DNA from 4 places in the Streptomyces sp. NPDC013457 genome. Region 2 is predicted to be linked to each of the others. Evidence: riboswitches for the same ligand, from Rfam matches in the RefSeq annotation. Region 2 holds a riboswitch; each other region holds the start of a gene.

The links. A riboswitch is a leader RNA that binds a small molecule or an ion and turns the genes downstream of it on or off. The one in region 2 is predicted to bind cobalamin.
Region 1: another riboswitch for cobalamin. It lies ahead of ACF1G2_RS05450 (acyl-CoA thioesterase); the one in region 2 lies ahead of ACF1G2_RS14300 (ribonucleoside-diphosphate reductase subunit alpha).
Region 3: another riboswitch for cobalamin. It lies ahead of cobN (cobaltochelatase subunit CobN); the one in region 2 lies ahead of ACF1G2_RS14300 (ribonucleoside-diphosphate reductase subunit alpha).
Region 4: another riboswitch for cobalamin. It lies ahead of ACF1G2_RS18740 (energy-coupling factor ABC transporter permease); the one in region 2 lies ahead of ACF1G2_RS14300 (ribonucleoside-diphosphate reductase subunit alpha).

What each region holds. Positions count from the first base shown of each region.
Region 1 is NZ_JBICBL010000001.1:1,198,347-1,202,897, forward strand. Features, by position in the region: gene ACF1G2_RS05445 (amidase) at 337-2,079, shown strand; cobalamin riboswitch at 2,143-2,363, shown strand; gene ACF1G2_RS05450 (acyl-CoA thioesterase) at 2,413-2,853, shown strand; gene ACF1G2_RS05455 (saccharopine dehydrogenase family protein) at 2,954-3,982, opposite strand; gene ACF1G2_RS05460 (helix-turn-helix domain-containing protein) at 4,114-4,551, shown strand, end outside.
Region 2 is NZ_JBICBL010000004.1:547,311-551,861, forward strand. Features, by position in the region: gene mctP (monocarboxylate uptake permease MctP) at 1-171, shown strand, start outside; gene ACF1G2_RS14295 (GNAT family N-acetyltransferase) at 256-759, shown strand; cobalamin riboswitch at 806-940, shown strand; gene ACF1G2_RS14300 (ribonucleoside-diphosphate reductase subunit alpha) at 1,069-3,432, shown strand; gene ACF1G2_RS14305 (ribonucleotide-diphosphate reductase subunit beta) at 3,432-4,445, shown strand; gene def (peptide deformylase) at 4,522-4,551, opposite strand, start outside.
Region 3 is NZ_JBICBL010000008.1:421,208-425,758, reverse strand. Features, by position in the region: gene cobN (cobaltochelatase subunit CobN) at 1-1,964, opposite strand, end outside; cobalamin riboswitch at 2,001-2,140, opposite strand; gene ACF1G2_RS23765 (cobalamin biosynthesis protein CobG) at 2,184-3,716, shown strand; gene ACF1G2_RS23760 (precorrin-8X methylmutase) at 3,731-4,366, shown strand; gene ACF1G2_RS23755 (precorrin-2 C(20)-methyltransferase) at 4,363-4,551, shown strand, end outside.
Region 4 is NZ_JBICBL010000006.1:335,930-340,480, reverse strand. Features, by position in the region: gene ACF1G2_RS18760 (FAD-dependent oxidoreductase) at 1-69, opposite strand, end outside; gene ACF1G2_RS18755 (energy-coupling factor ABC transporter ATP-binding protein) at 248-1,114, opposite strand; gene cbiQ (cobalt ECF transporter T component CbiQ) at 1,111-1,860, opposite strand; gene ACF1G2_RS18745 (energy-coupling factor ABC transporter substrate-binding protein) at 1,867-2,250, opposite strand; gene ACF1G2_RS18740 (energy-coupling factor ABC transporter permease) at 2,250-2,948, opposite strand; cobalamin riboswitch at 2,977-3,201, opposite strand; gene ACF1G2_RS18735 (PTS-dependent dihydroxyacetone kinase phosphotransferase subunit DhaM) at 3,287-3,700, opposite strand; gene dhaL (dihydroxyacetone kinase subunit DhaL) at 3,697-4,311, opposite strand; gene dhaK (dihydroxyacetone kinase subunit DhaK) at 4,318-4,551, opposite strand, start outside.

The DNA.
Region 1 (4,551 bases), on a different contig from region 2:
CCTCCCCCGCGCCTCGTCCCCGCTGGACTGACGTTTCCTCTCGATCGGGACCCGGGCCTCGGGCCGCGAGGCCGCGCCGGTCCTGGTGCCCGTCGGCCCGGTCACGCCTCGCGGCCGGAGGAGGCGGTCGGGCAGCCCGGGTCCGGTCTCTGACGTTGGCATGAGCTCGCTTTCGGTTCCGAAATCCAGGCCCCAAGTCTAGGTTCCGAAAATCTAGACTGTTAGTCTAGACTGAAAATCTAGTCAATGTGATGGGGAGTGTGACGGCCGGCTGTACCTGGCCGCCCTGACGGCCAGCGGCCCACCTGCCCTGCTCACCACCCGGGAGAGATCCACATGCCGCGCGGATTCGATGTCGTGGAGACCTGTATCGCCGACCTGCGCGCAGCGCTGGAGAAGGGCGAGACGACCGCGGTCGGACTGCTCGACGCCTACCTCGCGCGGATCGACGCGTACGACCGGCCCGGTACGGCCACCGCTCTGAACGCGATGGTCGTGATGAACCCGCGCGCCCGGGCGGAGGCGGAGGCCTCCGACGCCCGCCGCGCGCGCGGCGAGACCCTGGGCCCGCTGGACGGCATCCCGTACACCGCCAAGGACAGCTACCTCGCCGAGGGGCTCACGGCCGCGTCCGGCTCCCCGGCGTTCGAGCACCTCGTCGCCCAGCACGACGCCTTCGCCATCGAGCGCCTGCGCGCCGGCGGCGCGATCCTGATCGGCCTGACCAACATGCCGCCGATGGCGAACGGCGGGATGCAGCGCGGCGTGTACGGCCGCGCGGAGAGCCCGTACAGCGCCGACTGGCTCACCAGCGCCTACGGCTCCGGCTCCTCCAACGGCTCCGGCACGGCGACGGCGGCCTCCTTCGGCGCGTTCGGCCTCGGCGAGGAGACCTGGTCCTCGGGCCGTGCCCCCGCCTCCAACAACGCGCTGTGCGCCTACACCCCCAGCCGCGGCGTGATCTCGGTCCGTGGCAACTGGCCGCTCGTGCCGACCATGGACGTCGTGGTCCCGCACACCCGCACCATGGCCGACCTGCTCGAGGTGCTCGACGTCGTCGTCGCCGACGACCCGCACACCCGCGGGGACCTGTGGCGCGCACAGCCGTGGGTGGCACTGCCCTCGCCGTCCCAGATACGCCCCGCCTCCTACCCGGCCCTCACCCCCGCCGACGCCCGGGCCGCATGCGACGCGCTCGCCGGCAAGCGGGTCGGCGTGCCCCGGATGTACATCAACGCCGACCCCGACGCCGGAACGAACCCCGACGGAGGCATCGGCGGCCAGACCGGACAGCGCATCGACACCCGCCCCTCGGTGATCACCCTGTGGGAAGCCGCCCGCCGCGACCTCGAGGCCGCCGGCGCCGAGGTCGTCGAGGTCGACTTCCCCGTGGTGTCCCACTACGAGTCCGACCGCCCCGGGGCGCCCTCGCTGCTCACCCGCGGACTGGTCAGCCGCGAGTACCTCACCTTCGAGATCGAGGACCTGTCCGCCTGGGCCTGGGACGACTTCCTGCGCGCCAACGGCGACCCGGCGCTCTCCACCCTGGCCGACGTCGACGGCGACCGCATCTGGCCCAAGCAGGAGGGCGAACTGCCCGACCGGTACGACGGCTTCGACGACACGATCGGCGACTACCCCCGCTTCGTGCGCGAGCGCCCGTACGCGTCCCTCGCCGACATGCCGCTCCTCGAGCAGGGGCTGCGCGGACTGGAGGAGACGCGCCGCGTCGACCTGGAGCTGTGGATGGACGGACTGGGCCTGGACGCGGTGGTCTTCCCCGCGGTGGCCGACGTGGGCCCCGCGGACATGGACGTCGACGCGGCGTCCGCCGACCTCGGCTGGCGCAACGGCGTCTGGGTCGCCAACGGCAACCTGGTCCCCCGCCACCTCGGCATCCCGACCGTCACCGTGCCCATGGGCACCATGACGGACACCGGCATGCCCGTCGGGCTGACCTTCGCGGGCCGCGCCTACGACGACAACGCCCTGCTGGCCCTCGCCGCGGCCTTCGAGAAGACCGGCGACCGGCGCACGGCGCCGCCGCGCACGCCGCGCCTGACCGCGCAGTTGACCTGACGCGCCGAGGAGGGGGCGTGGCCTGGGGCCACGCCCTCGCCGGAGGGCGTGACGTCCCTGCCGTACGCTGGCCGGGCAGCTGGTTCGCCCCGTCCGCCAGGCGGGATGCGTCGTAAGAGGGAACCCGGTGGGAATCCGGGACTGCCCCGCAGCGGTGAGCGGGAACGACCGCCGTCATGAGCACTGGGTCCGGGACGGGCCTGGGAAGCGACGGTCAGTAGGAGTCCTCCGCGAGGAGGGCGTGCCCGCGAGTCCGAAGACCTGCCGGCTGCCCGCGCGCCGTGTCCCCGGCGCGGGGAACTGCCCTGCCGCGACTCGCGAAGGAGAGTTGACGTGGCCGATCGCACCGTCACCAGCCCTGCCCGTACGAAGACCCCGGACGACTCCCGGGTGGTCCTCGCTCACATCATGAGCGACCACGACACCAATCTGTACGGCACCATCCACGGCGGCGTGATGATGAAGCTCATCGACGACGCCGCCGCGGCCGCCGCCGGGCGGCATGCCGACGGGCCCGCCGTCACCGTGTCCGTCGACCGGATGACCTTCCTCGCGCCGGTACGGGCCGGGGACCTGCTCAGCGTGGAAGCCGGACTGGAACGCGCGGGCCGGACGTCCATGACCGTCGGCGTCCGCGTCACGGCCGAGCGCTGGAACAGCTCCGGCCCCACCACCGAGGTCGCCACCGGACTCCTCACCTTCGTCGCGATCGATGCCGACGGGACCCCGCGCCCCGTGCCCGCGCTCGACGCGGAGCTCCCCGGCCGGTCCTGACGCGCGGCGCCGCGGTCGCCTGTCCGGTCGTGGTCGTGGGTCCGCTCCGGTCGGTTCACGTCGGTCGGGCGCCAGGGCCGGACGGGTCGAAGTCGCTTCGCTACGGGTGCAGTTCGAACACCAGGTGCGGGGAGAGGGCGCGCAGGAAGTCGGCGGCGTCGAAGATCTCGCCCGCGGCGGCGACGCCGACGGTGCGGGTGCGGCCGGTGAGCACGCGTTCGAGGGCTTCGACGACGAGGGGCGCCGTGACGGCGTAGATGTCCTGTCCGTGGGCCACCGCGCGGCGCTCGGCGCCGCCGAGCCGTACGACCGCGTCGACGAGGAAGGTCTGGTCGGACCGCCCGCTCTCGTCGGCGGCGGCCGGCGCCGGTGTGCCGGGGGCCGCGATGTCCTGGACGGCGTTGGCCGTCATGTAGGTCGTGACCTCCGGGACGGAGAGGTGGGTGGGCACGGTCACGACGTCGGCCATCGTGAACTCCCCGATCACGGGCCGGGGGCCCATCGGCTGCGGGAAGGGCCAGGTGAGGGTGGGCGGGGCGTCGGTGCGGTACTCCCACTGACCGCCGGTGTAGCGCAGGCGTCGCTCACCGCGCCGCTCCCGGGAGACCGCGCCCGAGAGCCGCGTCCCCGCGGTGGGGTGCCAGCTGCTCAGGCCGTAGGCGATGTGCACCTCGTCGGCCTCGCTCCAGTCGCTCATGGCGGCGGTGGCGAGCAGGTCGCCGAGGCCGCCGAAGAAGGCCATCGCGGGAACGACCACCGCGCCGGCGTCGCGCGCCCGGTCGGCGTAGTGGGCGAAGGTGTCGATGTTGGCCTCCAGCTCGGCGGCCACGTCCAGGTACGGGATGCCGGCCCGGAGGGCCGCCTCGATCACGGGGGCGGTCGTCGAGGCGAAGGGCCCGGCGCAGTTGACGACGGCGGCCGTACCGGCCAGCGCGCGGTCGAGCGATTCCGGGTCGTCCACCGTCGCGGGGCGTGCGTCCAGACCGGACTCGTCCGCCAGCGTCTTGAGCCTGCCCGTGTCACGGCCGGACAGCACGGGGACGAAGCCCCGCTCCACCAGCTCCGCCACCACGAAACGACCTGTGTGCCCGTACGCGCCGAACACCGCCACCAGCTGCCCCGATCCCATGAACCCGCTCCTCCGCGCCGAGTGCCGTGCCGCGGATCCGTGTGATCCGCCGCGCTCCGTCATGAGGATCCTTGCGCGGAGCGGGCCTTCACACGAGTGTCTGGAACGACATGACCCGTACACTTCCGGACGTGACCACCGTTGCCCTGGCCCTCACCGACGGCATGCTCCACTTCGAACTGTCCCTGGCGATCGAGGTCTTCGGTGCCGATCTGACCCACATCGTCGACCCCTGGTACGACGTCGCGCTCTGCGGACCGAGCGCCGTCCGGGTCGGCCGGTTCCGGCTGGATCCCGACCACGGGCTCGACCACCTCACGCGAGCCGACACCGTGATCGTCCCCGGCTGGGCCGACGTCGACCAGGACCCGCCGGCCGAGCTGGTCGACGCCGTGCGAGCGGCCCACGAGGCGGGCGCCCGTGTGGCCTCACTGTGCACGGGCGCCTTCGTCCTCGCCGCCGCCGGCCTCCTGGACGACCGGGTCGCGACCACGCACTGGGCGCACACCGAGGAGCTGATCAGACGCCACCCCCAGGTCACGGTGGATCCCGACGTCCTCTACGTGGAC
Region 2 (4,551 bases):
ATCGGTCTCACCGCCTTCGTGATCAACGTGATCGTCACCGTCGTCCTGACCTTCGTCCTGAAGGCCGTGAAGGCGCCCGAGGGCGTCGACGAGACCTCTCCGTCGGACTACACGGCGGACGCGGGCGACGCGGGCGTGAAGCCGCTGCCCAAGGTCGGCGCCGGTCACTGACCGTTCCGGTACGGCGAAGGGCCCGGGGTCTCCGCGAGGAAATCCCCGGGCCCTTCGCCGTACCCCCGAGGCAGACTGCCCTCCATGGACTTCACCATCAGGGCGGTACGGCCCGAGGAGCACGAGGCCCTCGGCGACATCACCGCGCGCGCCTACCTCGACGACGGACACCTCGACTTCGGCGAGGAGGACGACTACCTCCACCTGCTGCGGGACGTGCCCCGGCGGGTCGCGGAGGCGGAGGTGCTGGTGGCGGTGGACCGCTCGGGCACCGTGCTCGGCGGGGTGACCTTCGCCCGGGGCGGCGAGGAGTGGGCCGACATCGCGGGTGAGGGCGAGGCCGAGTTCCGGATGCTCGCCGTGGCGAAGGAGGCGCGGGGCCGGGGCGTCGGCGAGGCGCTCGTACGGGCGTGTGTGGAGCGGGCGCGGGAGACCGGGGGATGCCGTCGCGTGGTGCTCTCGACGCAGCCCCGGATGGCCTCGGCGCACCGGATATACGAGCGGATGGGCTTCGTCCGCACGCCCGGCCGGGACTGGACACCCGTGCCCGACATGGACCCCCTGCTCACCTATGCCCTGGAGCTCTGACTCCCCAACGACACAACATGTGGGGGGTGCTTCGAGGAGCGCCCCCCACATGTATGCTCATGCTCGCTGTCCTCACAGGGGAATCCGGTGGAAATCCGGAACTGTCCCGCAACGGTGTGGTTTCTGCATGCTTGCGCACGCGGACCGAGTCCGAAGACCTGCGGACGGCGCGCCCGGTCCTTCCGTTCCGGGTGCCACAGACGTCCGGGCCTCGCGGAGTGGGCCGTGGCGCGGCCCTCCCCTGTCCACGGGTGCGGCCGCCGCCCGCCTCCCTCCGCCGGCCCCGAGCCGAGCGAGGGAGAGCCCCACGTGACCATCGCGCCCGCCGATCCGGCCGCAGCGATCGAGAGCGACGGCAACGAGAGCGACGGACCCGGGACCGTGCTTCTGCGGACCCTGACCGACCTCACCGCCGACCTCACCGACACCGACCCCGGCAAGGTCGCCGCCGCCGCGCTGCGCGGCCGCAACGCCGGTTCGGACGAGGCGGAGCTGCGCGAGCTGGCCACGGAGGCGGCGGCGGGTCTGATCGCCGAGGACCCGGCGTACTCGCGGCTCGCCGCCCGGCTGCTCACGATCACGATCGCCGACGAGGCGGCCTCGCAGGGCTCGGTCACCTTCTCGGCGTCCGTCACCGTCGGTCACCGCGAGGGCCTGATCGCCGACCGTACGGCCGAGTTCGTCCGGCGGCACTCCGAGCGGCTCGACGCGCTCATCGACGCGGACGCGGACGACCGCTTCGGCTACTTCGGTCTGCGGACCCTCTACTCGCGCTATCTGCTCCGTCACCCGATCACCCGCCAGGTGATCGAGACCCCGCAGCACTTCATGCTGCGCGTCGCCTGCGGCCTCGCCGAGGACGACTCCACCCGCGCGCTCGACGAGGTCGCCGCGCTGTACGGGCTGATGAGCCGGCTCGACTACCTGCCCTCCTCCCCCACGCTCTTCAACTCCGGCACCCGCCACCCGCAGATGTCGTCCTGCTACCTCCTCGACTCCCCGCTGGACGAGCTGGACTCCATCTACGACCGGTACCACCAGGTCGCGCGGCTCTCGAAGCACGCGGGCGGCATCGGCCTGTCGTACTCCCGCATCCGCGCCCGCGGTTCGCTGATCCGCGGCACCAACGGGCACTCCAACGGCATCGTGCCGTTCCTGAAGACGCTGGACGCCTCGGTGGCGGCCGTGAACCAGGGCGGACGGCGCAAGGGCGCGGCCGCGGTCTACCTGGAGACCTGGCACGCGGACATCGAGGAGTTCCTGGAGCTCCGTGACAACACCGGTGAGGACGCCCGGCGTACGCACAACCTGAACCTGGCGCACTGGATCCCGGACGAGTTCATGCGCCGGGTCAACGCGGACGCCGACTGGTCGCTCTTCTCCCCGGCGGACGTGCCCGAGCTGGTGGACCTGTGGGGCGAGGAGTTCGACGCGGCGTACCGCGCCGCCGAGGCGAAGGGCCTGGCCCGCAAGACCATGCCGGCCCGTGACCTGTACGGCCGGATGATGCGGACCCTGGCCCAGACCGGCAACGGCTGGATGACGTTCAAGGACGCCTCGAACCGTACGGCCAACCAGACCGCCGAGCCGGGCCACACCGTCCACTCCTCCAATCTCTGCACGGAGATCCTGGAGGTCACGGACGACGGCGAGACGGCCGTCTGCAACCTGGGCTCGGTCAACCTCGGTGCGTTCGTGGTCGGTTCGGACATCGACTGGGAGCGGCTCGACGCGACCGTCCGTACGGCCGTCACCTTCCTCGACCGGGTCGTCGACATCAACTTCTACCCGACCGAGCAGGCGGGCCGCTCCAACGCCCGCTGGCGCCCGGTCGGCCTGGGCGCGATGGGCCTCCAGGACGTCTTCTTCCAGCTCAAGCTGCCCTTCGACTCCGCCGAGGCTCGCGCGCTGTCGACCCGTATCGCCGAGCGGATCATGCTCGCCGCGTACGAGGCGTCCGCCGACCTCGCCGAGCGGAACGGGCCGCTGCCGGCCTGGGACAAGACCCGCGCGGCCCGCGGTGTCCTGCACCCCGACCACTACGACGTGGAGCTCAACTGGCCCGAGCGCTGGGCGGCGCTGCGCGAGCGGATCGCCGCGGTCGGCATGCGCAACAGCCTGCTGCTCGCCATCGCGCCGACGGCGACGATCGCCTCGATCGCGGGCGTGTACGAGTGCATCGAGCCGCAGGTCTCCAACCTGTTCAAGCGCGAGACGCTCTCGGGCGAGTTCCTCCAGGTCAACTCGTACCTGGTGGAGGAGCTGAAGAGGCTCGGCGTGTGGGACGCGCAGACCCGTGAGGCGCTGCGCGAGTCCAACGGCTCGGTGGCCGGCTTCACCTGGGTCCCGGCCGAGGTGCGCGAGCTGTACCGGACGGCGTGGGAGATCCCGCAGCGCGGTCTGATCGACATGGCGGCGGCCCGTACGCCGTTCCTCGACCAGTCGCAGTCCCTGAACCTGTTCCTGGAGACGCCGACGATCGGCAAGCTGTCGTCGATGTACGCGTACGCCTGGAAGCAGGGCCTGAAGACGACGTACTACCTGCGCTCCCGCCCGGCGACCCGGATCGCCCGCGCGGCCCAGGCCTCCGCGCCCATCCCCGTCCAGGCGACCCCCGAAGAGGCCGTCGCCTGCTCCCTCGAAAACCCCGAGTCCTGCGAGGCCTGCCAGTAATGAGCTCTTCCGACAAGAACCTTCTCGACCCGGGCTTCGAGCTGACCCTGCGTCCGATGCGCTACCCGGACTTCTACGAGCGCTACCGGGACGCGATCAAGAACACGTGGACGGTGGAGGAGGTCGACCTCCACTCGGACGTCGCCGACCTCGCCAAGCTGACGCCGGGCGAGCAGCACATGATCGGCCGTCTGGTCGCGTTCTTCGCGACCGGTGACTCGATCGTCGCCAACAACCTCGTGCTGACGCTGTACAAGCACATCAACTCCCCCGAGGCGCGCCTGTACCTCTCGCGCCAGCTGTTCGAGGAGGCCGTGCACGTCCAGTTCTATCTGACGCTGCTCGACACCTACCTGCCCGACCCTGAGGACCGCGCGGCGGCCTTCGACGCGGTGGAGAACATCCCCTCGATCCGCGAGAAGGCGCAGTTCTGCTTCAGGTGGATGGACTCGGTCGAGAAGATCGACCGTCTGGAGACGCAGGCCGACCGCCGCCGTTTCCTGCTGAACCTGATCTGCTTCGCCGCCTGCATCGAGGGCCTGTTCTTCTACGGCGCCTTCGCCTACGTGTACTGGTTCCGCTCCCGCGGTCTGCTGCACGGCCTCGCGACCGGTACCAACTGGGTGTTCCGGGACGAGACGATGCACATGAACTTCGCCTTCGAGGTCGTGGACACCGTCCGCAAGGAGGAGCCGGAGCTCTTCGACGACGCGCTCCGGCAGCAGGTCACCGACATGCTGAAGGAGGCCGTCGAGGCGGAGCTGCAGTTCGGCCGCGACCTGTGCGGTGACGGGCTGCCGGGCATGAACACCGAGTCGATGCGCGAGTACCTCCAGTGCGTCGCCGACCAGCGCCTCCAGCGTCTGGGCTTCGCCCCGGTGTACGGCTCCGAGAACCCGTTCGCGTTCATGGAGCTCCAGGGCGTCCAGGAGCTGACGAACTTCTTCGAGCGCCGTCCGTCCGCCTACCAGGTGGCGGTCGAGGGCTCGGTCGACCTGGACGAGGACTTCTAGGTCCGCCGCCAGGCCCCGCAGGCACGGCGAAGGGCCCCGCTCCGGGGGGAGCGGGGCCCTTCGCCGTACACCGAGGTCAGTCGTTCGGGACCGTCTCGTACCGCGG
Region 3 (4,551 bases), on a different contig from region 2:
CAGCCGTCGACGTGCAGCAGGAAGTCGTCGAAGCCGTCGTCCTCCGGGCGGGCCTCCAGGCCCAGGTCGTGGTCGAGCTTGGCCGCCTGGATCAGCGTCCAGATCTGCGCGCGGATGGCGGGCAGCTTGGACGGGTCCATGGAGGAGATCTGCGCGTACTCGTCGAGCAGCTGCTCCAGGCGCGCGATGTCGCCGTACGAGTCGGCGCGGGCCATCGGCGGCACCAGGTGGTCGACCAGCGTCGCGTGCACGCGGCGCTTGGCCTGCGTACCCTCGCCCGGGTCGTTGACCAGGAACGGGTAGACCAGCGGGATGTCGCCGAGCGCCGCGTCCGGGCCGCAGGCGGCGGACAGGCCCGCGTTCTTGCCGGGCAGCCACTCCAGGTTGCCGTGCTTGCCGAGGTGGACCATCGCGTCCGCCCCGAAGCCGCCGTCCTCGGTGCGCGCCGCGATCCAGCGGTAGGCGGCCAGGTAGTGGTGGGACGGCGGGAGATCGGGGTCGTGGTAGATCGCGATCGGGTTCTCGCCGAAGCCGCGCGGCGGCTGGATGAGGACGAGGAGGTTCCCGCGCCGCAGGGCGGCGAGGACGATGTCGCCCTCGGGGTTCCGGGACCGGTCGAGGAACATCTCCCCGGGCGCCGGGCCCCAGTGCTCCTCGACGGCCTCGCGCAGCTCGGCCGGGAGGGTCGCGTACCAGCGGCGGTAGTCGGCGGCCGGGATGCGGACGGGGTTCTTCGCCAGCTGCTCCTCGGTCAGCCAGTCCTGGTCGTGGCCGCCCGCCTCGATCAGGGCGTAGATCAGCTCGTCGCCGTCCCCGGAGACCAGCCCGGGGATCTCCTCGACCGGGCCGAAGTCGTACCCCTCCGCACGCAGGCGCCGCAGGAGCGCGACGGCGGAGGCGGGGGTGTCGAGGCCGACCGCGTTGCCGATCCGGGAGTGCTTGGTCGGGTACGCGGAGAGGACCAGCGCGATCCTCTTCTCGGCGTTCGGGATGTGCCGCAGGCGGGCGTGGCGCACCGCGATCCCGGCGACGCGAGCGGCGCGCTCGGTGTCGGCGACGTACGCCGGAAGTCCGTCCTCGTCGATCTCCTTGAAGGAGAACGGGACGGTGATGAGCCGGCCGTCGAACTCGGGCACGGCGACCTGGCTCGCGGCGTCCAGCGGGGAGAGGCCCTCGTCGTTCTCCTCCCAGGCGGCGCGCGAGCCGGTGAGGCAGAGCGCCTGCAGGATCGGCACGTCGAGGGCGGCGAGCGCGCCCGCGTCCCAGGCGTCCTCGTCCCCGCCCGCCTGCGCCTCGGCGGGCTTGGTGCCGCCGGCAGCGAGGACGGTGGTGACGATCGCGTCGGCCGTACGAAGGGTGTCGAGCAGCTCCGGCTCGGGGGCGCGCAGGGAGGCGACGTACAGCGGCAGGGCCCGGGCGCCCGCGTCCTCGACCGCCGCGCAGAGCGCGTCGACGAAGGCGGTGTTCCCGCTCATGTGGTGGGCGCGGTAGTAGAGCACGGCGACGGTCGGGCCGTCGGTGGCGCGCGCCTCCCGCTCCAGCGGGCCCCAGGTGGGCGCGGCGGCGGGGGCGTCGAAGCCGTGACCGGTGAGCAGCACGGTGTCGGAGAGGAACCGGGCCAGCTGCTCCAGGTTGGCCGGACCGCCGTGCGCGAGGTAGGCGTGGGCCTCGGTGGCGACGCCCACGGGGACGGTGGAGGCCTCCATCAGCTGGGCGTCGGGAGCCTGTTCCCCGGAGAGCACGACCAGCGGCTTCTCCGTCGCCCGCAGGGCGTCCAGGCCGTCCTCCCAGGCGCGCAGACCGCCGAGGAGGCGTACGAGAACGAGGTCGGCGCCGTCCAGGAGCCCGGGCAGGTCGTCCAGGGCGAGGCGGGAGGGGTTGGCGAACCGGTACGCGACGGGGCCGCCGGCCGCGCGGGCGCTGAGCAGGTCGGTGTCGGAGTGCGACAGCAACAGAATTCGCATGCGTGCGCAGGCCTTCCTCGGGGTTGTCCGCGCCCCGGGTGGTCGTGTGGACGGCAGGAGTTCCTGACTCACCCGGCCCCTTCCGGGGCCCGGCTCACAGTGGCGGGACCGCGCCGGATTCTCACCGGGCTTCCTCCCCGGGGTCCTGGGACCCCATGCCGATCTGCATAGTAGATCGTGCGCTCGGCGGCCCGGGGGGTCACCCGGATTCACGTGGGTATGCTCGCCGCCATGCCGCCCACCACGCCCCCTGCGCCCAACCAGGGCGAACCTCTCATACGGGACCGTGGCGACGCCTGCCCCGGGGCGCTCCGACTGCACCCCGCCGACGACGGCCGCCTGGCCCGACTGCGCCTGCCCGCCGGATTGTTGACGTCTCGTCAGGTCGAGGTCCTGGCGTCGGCGGCGGAGTCCCTGGGCGACGGACGGGTGACGGTCACGTCCCGGGGGAACGTGGAGCTGCGGGGGCTCGGCGAAGGCTGCGGCGCGGAACTGGCGGACCGCCTGGCGGAGGCGGGCCTTCTCCCCTCGACCACCCACGAACGGGTCCGCAACATCGTCGCCTCCCCGGCGGCCGGACTGGACGGACTCGGCCACGCGGACGCCCAGTTGTGGGCCCGCGAGCTGGACGCGCTGCTGTGCGCGACCCCCTGGGCGGCGGCCCTCTCGGGCCGCTTCCTCTTCGCCCTGGACGACGGCCGCGGCGACGTGGCGGGGCTCGGCGCGGATGTGACCTTGATCGCAGGAGGCGCCCGGCCGGACACCGACCGGGGGTCGGGCGGGAGCCCGTCGGGCGGCGGAGCCAGGACGGGCGGGAGCGCATCGTCCGGCGACACCGGAGCCAGGACGGGCGGGAGCCCGTTGCCCGCCGGATCCACGGCGAGCGGCTGCGTCGGCCCGGCGCTGCGCGCCGGCGACGCCCTGCTGTGCGTCGGCGGACAGACGTTCCGCGTCGCAGGCGCCGACGCGCCGCGAGCGGCGCTCGCCGCGGCCGACGCGTTCCTGCGCGCCGCACAGAACGCCGGAAACGGCGCGTGGCGCGTGAAGGAACTGCCGCGCTCCGGGGCGCCGGAAGCGGAAGCCACCGACGACGCCGGCCCGAACGGGCTGCCAAGCGTCGGGCCGACGGGCGCCCCCGGCGCCGGGGAGGCCGGCCCAGGCGCCCCCGGGGCCGGAGAGGCCGGCGCGCCGAACGCCGGGACCGGCCTCCTCGACCTCGCCGCCGCGCTCGCGCGGGCCGGGGTCGACGCCCGCCCCGTCACCCCCGCACCGCCGCTGCCGCACCGCGCGCCGCCCGTGCCCGGGGCACTCGGCGGGCGCGCGCTGCACGTGCTCGCGCCCCTCGGGCGGCTGACCGCCGCCCAGCTGCGGGCGCTGCTGCCCGCCGACGAGGTACGGCTCACACCCTGGCGTGGCGCCGTCGTCGTCGGGGCCTCCCACGAGCGGCTGCCGGAGCTCGACGCGGCCGGCCTCATCACCCGACCCGCCGACCCCTGGGCCGGCGTCGGCGCCTGCACCGGGCGCCCCGGCTGCGCCAAGTCCCTCGCGGACGTGCGCGCCGACGCCACCCCCGGCCGCGGCGGTCTCCCCGTCCACTTCTCCGGGTGCGAGCGGCGGTGCGGCCACCCGCAGGGCCGCGCCTGGGTCGACGTCGTCGCCACCGCCGACGGCCACTACCTCGTGGACGGCCGCGCCACCCCCCGTACAGACCTTCCCCACGCCGTCGCGGCGGCCCGCACCCCAACGAGATGAGCGAGAGCAACAGGATGTTCGACTACGAGAAGGACGGCGCGGAGATCTACCGCCAGTCCTTTGCCACGATCCGCGCCGAAGCGGATCTGGCGGGTCTGCCCGCCGACGTCAGCCAGGTCGCGGTGCGCATGATCCACGCCTGCGGCATGGTCGACCTCGTCCGCGACCTCGCGTACTCGCCCGAGGTCGTCTCCCGCGCCCGCGCCGCCCTGCGCGCCGGCGCGCCCATCCTCTGCGACGCGCAGATGGTCGCCAGCGGCGTCACCCGCAAGCGGCTGCCCGCCGACAACGACGTGGTGTGCACGCTCTCCGACCCGTCCGTGCCCGCGCTCGCCGCCGAGCTCGGCACGACCCGCAGCGCCGCCGCGCTCGAACTCTGGCGCGACCGCCTCGAAGGCTCGGTCGTCGCCATCGGCAACGCCCCCACCGCCCTCTTCCGCCTCCTGGAGATGATCGAGAAGGGCGCAGGACGCCCGGCGGCCGTCCTCGGCATCCCGGTCGGCTTCATCGGCGCCGCCGAGTCCAAGGACGCGCTGGCCGACCAGACCCTGGGCCTCGACTACCTCGTCGTACGCGGCCGGCGCGGCGGCAGCGCGATGACCGCCGCCGCGATCAACGCCATCGCGACCGAAGCGGAGATCCAGGCATGAGTGCCACCACCCCCGGCAGGCTGTACGGAGTCGGTCTCGGCCCCGGCGACCCGAACCTGATGACGGTGGCCGCCGTGAAGGCGATCGCCTCCGCCGACGTGATCGCGTACCACTCCGCCCGCCACGGCCGCTCCATCGCGCGCTCGATCGCCGCCGAGCACATCCGCGAGGACCACGTCGAGGAG
Region 4 (4,551 bases), on a different contig from region 2:
CCGGTTGGGCAGGGTGGTGAACCCGAGGTCGAGCGGGCTCAGCAGGTGCGGGTACGGGGTCGAGGTCATGGGGGCGCCTCCTCGCGCAGTGTCGTCCTCACTGTTGTAGACGAGCCGAGGATGCTTGTGCAACAAGTTGCATAACAGTGGGGGAGTGATCTGCGCGACGTTGCGACGCGCCACGGCCCCCGGCGGGGTTCCGCCGGGGGCCGTGCGTGGGCGTGCCGCGTCGGGCGGCCGGGGTTCGTCAGGGGGTCGCCCTGCTCGCCGCTCCTCGGGGTGCGGTGAGCAGACCGTCCAGGTCCTCCGCCGTGCGCGGGCCCTGCGCGTCCGGGGCGAGCAGACCGTTCGCGCGCAGCAGCCGGGTCACGGCCATGCCCCAGGGGCGGCGCAGCCGGGCCTCGGCGAGCAGCCCGTCGTCGGCCAGCAGCTCCTCGATGGGGCCCGTCCGCAGCCCCGAAGGCGCCAGGACGGCGGCCTCGTCCGCCCAGCGCAGCGCCAGATCGACGTCGTGGGTCGCCATCACGACCGTCGTTCCCGAGTCCCGCAGCCGGGCGAGCACCTCCAGGAGCCGCTCCTGCCCGTGCGGATCGAGCCCGGCCGTCGGCTCGTCCATGATGAGGACGCGGGGCCGCATCGCCACGGCGCCCGCGATCGCGGCCCGTTTGCGCTGTCCGTACGAGAGCAGATGGGTCGGCCGGTCCTCCAGCGCCACGATGTCCAGCGCCTCCAGCGCCTCGCGGACCCGGAGCCGTACCTCCCCCTCCGGCAGCCCCAGGTTCATGGGGCCGAACGAGACGTCCTGCCCGACCGACGCGGCGAAGAGCTGGTCGTCCGGGTCCTGGACGACCAGCTGCACCGTCGTACGGAGCCGGGTCAGCCCCTTCCGGTCGTACGAGACGTCCTCGCCGTCCAGCCGGAGCGCGCCGCTCCCGCAGCGCAGCCCTCCGCTCAGCAGCCGCAGCATCGTCGTCTTGCCGCCGCCGTTGCGGCCGAGGAGGGCCATGGCCCGGCCTTCCGGCACGGCGAAGTCGATGCCGTCGAGGACGACGGGCCCGTCCTCGTACGCGAACGTGGCCTTCACCAGTTCCACGACAGGTGGTGCAGGACTCACGGCAGGGACCTTTCCAGTACGAGGGTGAGGGCGACGAGACCGGCGAGCAGGCCGGCCGTCGACGCCAGGAAGCGGCCCGAGACCGCGGCCTCGGGCACCAGGACCCGCAACGTGCCGTCGTAACCCCGGCCGGCCAGGCCCGTCTGCAGGCGCTGCGCCCGGTCGAAGGCGCGCACGAAGGCCGTGGCGCCGAGCCCGGCGAGGGAACGCCAGGTCGCCGCCCGCGTGGTCAGCCCGAGCCGGGCCGCCTGCGCCTGCCGGATCTTGGACATCGCATCCAGAAGAAGGAAGCTGATCCGGTACATCACCAGCGCCACGTCCACCACGGGCGCCGGCACACCGGCCCGCACCAGCCGGGGCAGCACGTCCGAGACGGGCGTCGTGAAGGCGAACAGCAGCACGCCCAGCGACGCCGACGAGGTCCGCAGCAGCAACTCGCCCGCGTGCACGGGCCCGTCGTGCGCGAGCGCCACCAGGCCCCGGTCCCCGCCCACCTCGAAGAGCAGCGGGACCGCTCCCGTCACACAGAAGCCCAGCGGGATGCGGAACGCGCGCCACAGCTGGCGCACCGGCACCCCGGCCGGCCCGAGAAGGACGGCCAGGGTGGCCGCCGCGACCAGCACGGCACCCGGCCACGGCGGAAGGCACACCGCGCAGAGCGTCAGACCGAAGCCGAGCGCCGCTTTCTCGCACGGGTGACGGCGGCGCCAGCGACTGCTGTGCGCCGCCGCGTCGATCGGCAGCACCGGCGGCTACTCGTCGCCGGCCGTGGACGTGGCCGTGGACACCGGCGCCGAAGCAGGCTCGGGCACGGACGTCGGCGACTTCGCGAGCGCGCGGGCCTCGCCCTGCCTGCGCCCCTTGTGCAGGCCGAAGTAGTAGGCGAGCACTCCGGCGCCGAGCGCAGCCTGCAGGGAGAAGAGCGCCGACTCGATCTCGCCGGACGGGGGTTCGTACAGTGGGGAGAACCACGGCTCGTAGTCCGGGTCGATCTCCGTGATCGCCGTCTCTGCCTCACCGTCGGCGCCGGTGAACGGCTCCTCCTTGTGGTCGCCCAGTCCCAGGACCAGCGGGAGGACGGCCAGCGCTCCGACGACGAGCAGCAGCAGTGCGTTGATCTTCGCGTTCCGGCTCATCAGGCGCTCGCCTCCGCGTTCTCGTTCTTCTTCCGGGACGGGAGCAGCACCCCGAGGCGGGTCAGGTCCGCCTTGCTGGACTGCGTGAGCAGCCGCATGACCAGCACCGTCAGCAGGCCCTCGCTGACGGCGAGCGGCAGCTGTGTGACGGCGAAGATTCCACCGAACTTGGCCAGCGCGCCGAGCACACCGCTGCCCGGGTCCGGGAACGCCAGCGCGAGCTGGACGCTGGTCACGCAGTACGTCGACAGGTCGGCGACGAACGCGCCGAAGAACACGCTCACCATGAGCGGGACGTCGAAGCGGCGAAGCAGCCAGTACGTGGCGAAACCGGCCCACGGCCCGACGATCGCCATCGAGAAGACGTTGGCACCGAGCGTGGTGAGCCCGCCGTGGGCGAGCAGCAGCGCCTGGAACAGCAGGGTGATCGTGCCCAGGACCGCCATCACCGGCGGCCGGAACAGGATCGCGCCAAGGCCCGTACCGGTCGGGTGCGAGCAACTGCCGGTCACCGACGGGATCTTGAGCGCGGACAGAACGAAGGTGAACGCACCGGACGCACCGAGCAACAGGGTGGACTCGGGGTTGGCCTTGACCTCACGGGTCAGGGCGCGGACACCGTGGACGACGAAGGGAGCGGACGCGACGCCCCAGGCGGCCGCGTGCACAGGGGGCAGATACCCCTCGGCTATATGCATGGTTGGGAGACCCTCTCCAGCACCTCGTGGATGGACAACGCACCTTGGCCGGTCTCCTGGCTGACGGGTCATGCCGCCGCGGCTCCGCCTTCCCACACCCCCGCGGTCTCCCGCGGCGGTCCAGTGGCTTCCCCGGAGGGATGGAGCCGGACTTCCCGATCACAGTGGCGAGGGCCGCACCGGTACCGCACCGGTTTCCCGTACACCAAGGCGCTGTGACATTAGTGGGTTGACCAGGTACATCACAACACGGGAGGCGTCGCGGACGGTGTGTGACGGATCTCCCGCGCGCCCCACGCACCCCTGTCGCCCCTGCGCACGCCTCCCACGCCCCCGCCTCACTCCTTCCGGTACGCGTACGCCTCCGAGGCCGCCGCCGCCACCGCGTCCAGGTCCCCGCCGGCGCTCGCCGTGACGAGCGCGGCGACGGCGCCCTCGACGAACGGGGCGTCGACGAGCCGTGAGCCGTCCGGAAGCTCGTCCTCCTCGGCGAGCAGCGCCTTGACGGTCAGGACGGCGCTGCCGAGGTCGACGAGGATGGCCACTCCGGCGCCCCCGTCGACCGCGTTCGCCGCCTCGACGATCCGCTCGGAACTCGTGCCGAGACCGCCGTCGGGCGTGCCTCCGGCCGCGGCGACGGGAGCGGTCGCCCCACCGCCCGCGAGCCCCCGGGCCAGGGCGGCGACGGCGTCGGCGACGGCCGCGCTGTGCGAGACGAGAACGATGCCCACCGTGCCCTGCCGGCCGGTCATGCGGCGGCCACCTCCGCGAGCGCGGCGATCAGCAGGGCCGACGAGGTGGCCCCGGGGTCCTGATGCCCGACGGAGCGTTCGCCCAGATAGCTCGCCCTGCCCTTGCGCGCCCGGAGCGGTACGGTCGCGAGCGCCCCGCGCTCGGCCGCGTCCCGGGCCGCGGCGAAGGAGTCGCCGAGCGCCTCGGCCGCGGGGGTGAGCGCGTCGAGCATGGTCTTGTCCCCGACCTGGGCCCCGCCGAGCTGTGCGACGGCGGCGACCCCGGCGGCCAGGGCCGCGGCCAGGTCCTCCCGTGTCACCGATGCGGCATTCCCGAGCGCCTTGCCGGTCCGCCGCAGCAGCGTCCCGTACAGCGGCCCCGACGCACCCCCGACCGTGGAGATCAACTGCCGCCCCGCGGCCACGAGTACGGCCCCCGGAGTCTCGGGCGGATCCTTCTCCAGGATGTCCCTCACGGCGGCGAACCCCCGCTTCAGATTGGCGCCGTGGTCCGCGTCGCCGATCGCCGAGTCGAGCTCGGTGAGACGCTCCGCCTCACGGTCGACGACCGCCGCCGCCCCGGTCAGCCAGCGACGGAAGAACGCGGCGTCGAAATCGTCCGGTTCGGTCATCCCCGCTCACCGCCCCCAGCGCAGCGCCGGCGTCTGCACGGGCGCGTCCCAGAGCCGGAGCAGCTCCTCGTCGGCCTGACAGAGCGTCACCGAGCAGCCGGCCATGTCGAGCGAGGTCACGTAGTTGCCGACCAGCGTGCGGGCGACGGGCACCCCGCGCTCGGCCAGCACGCGCTGGACCTCGGCGTTGAAACCGTACAGTTCGAGCAGCGGCGTGGCGCCCATCCCGTTCACGAGGGC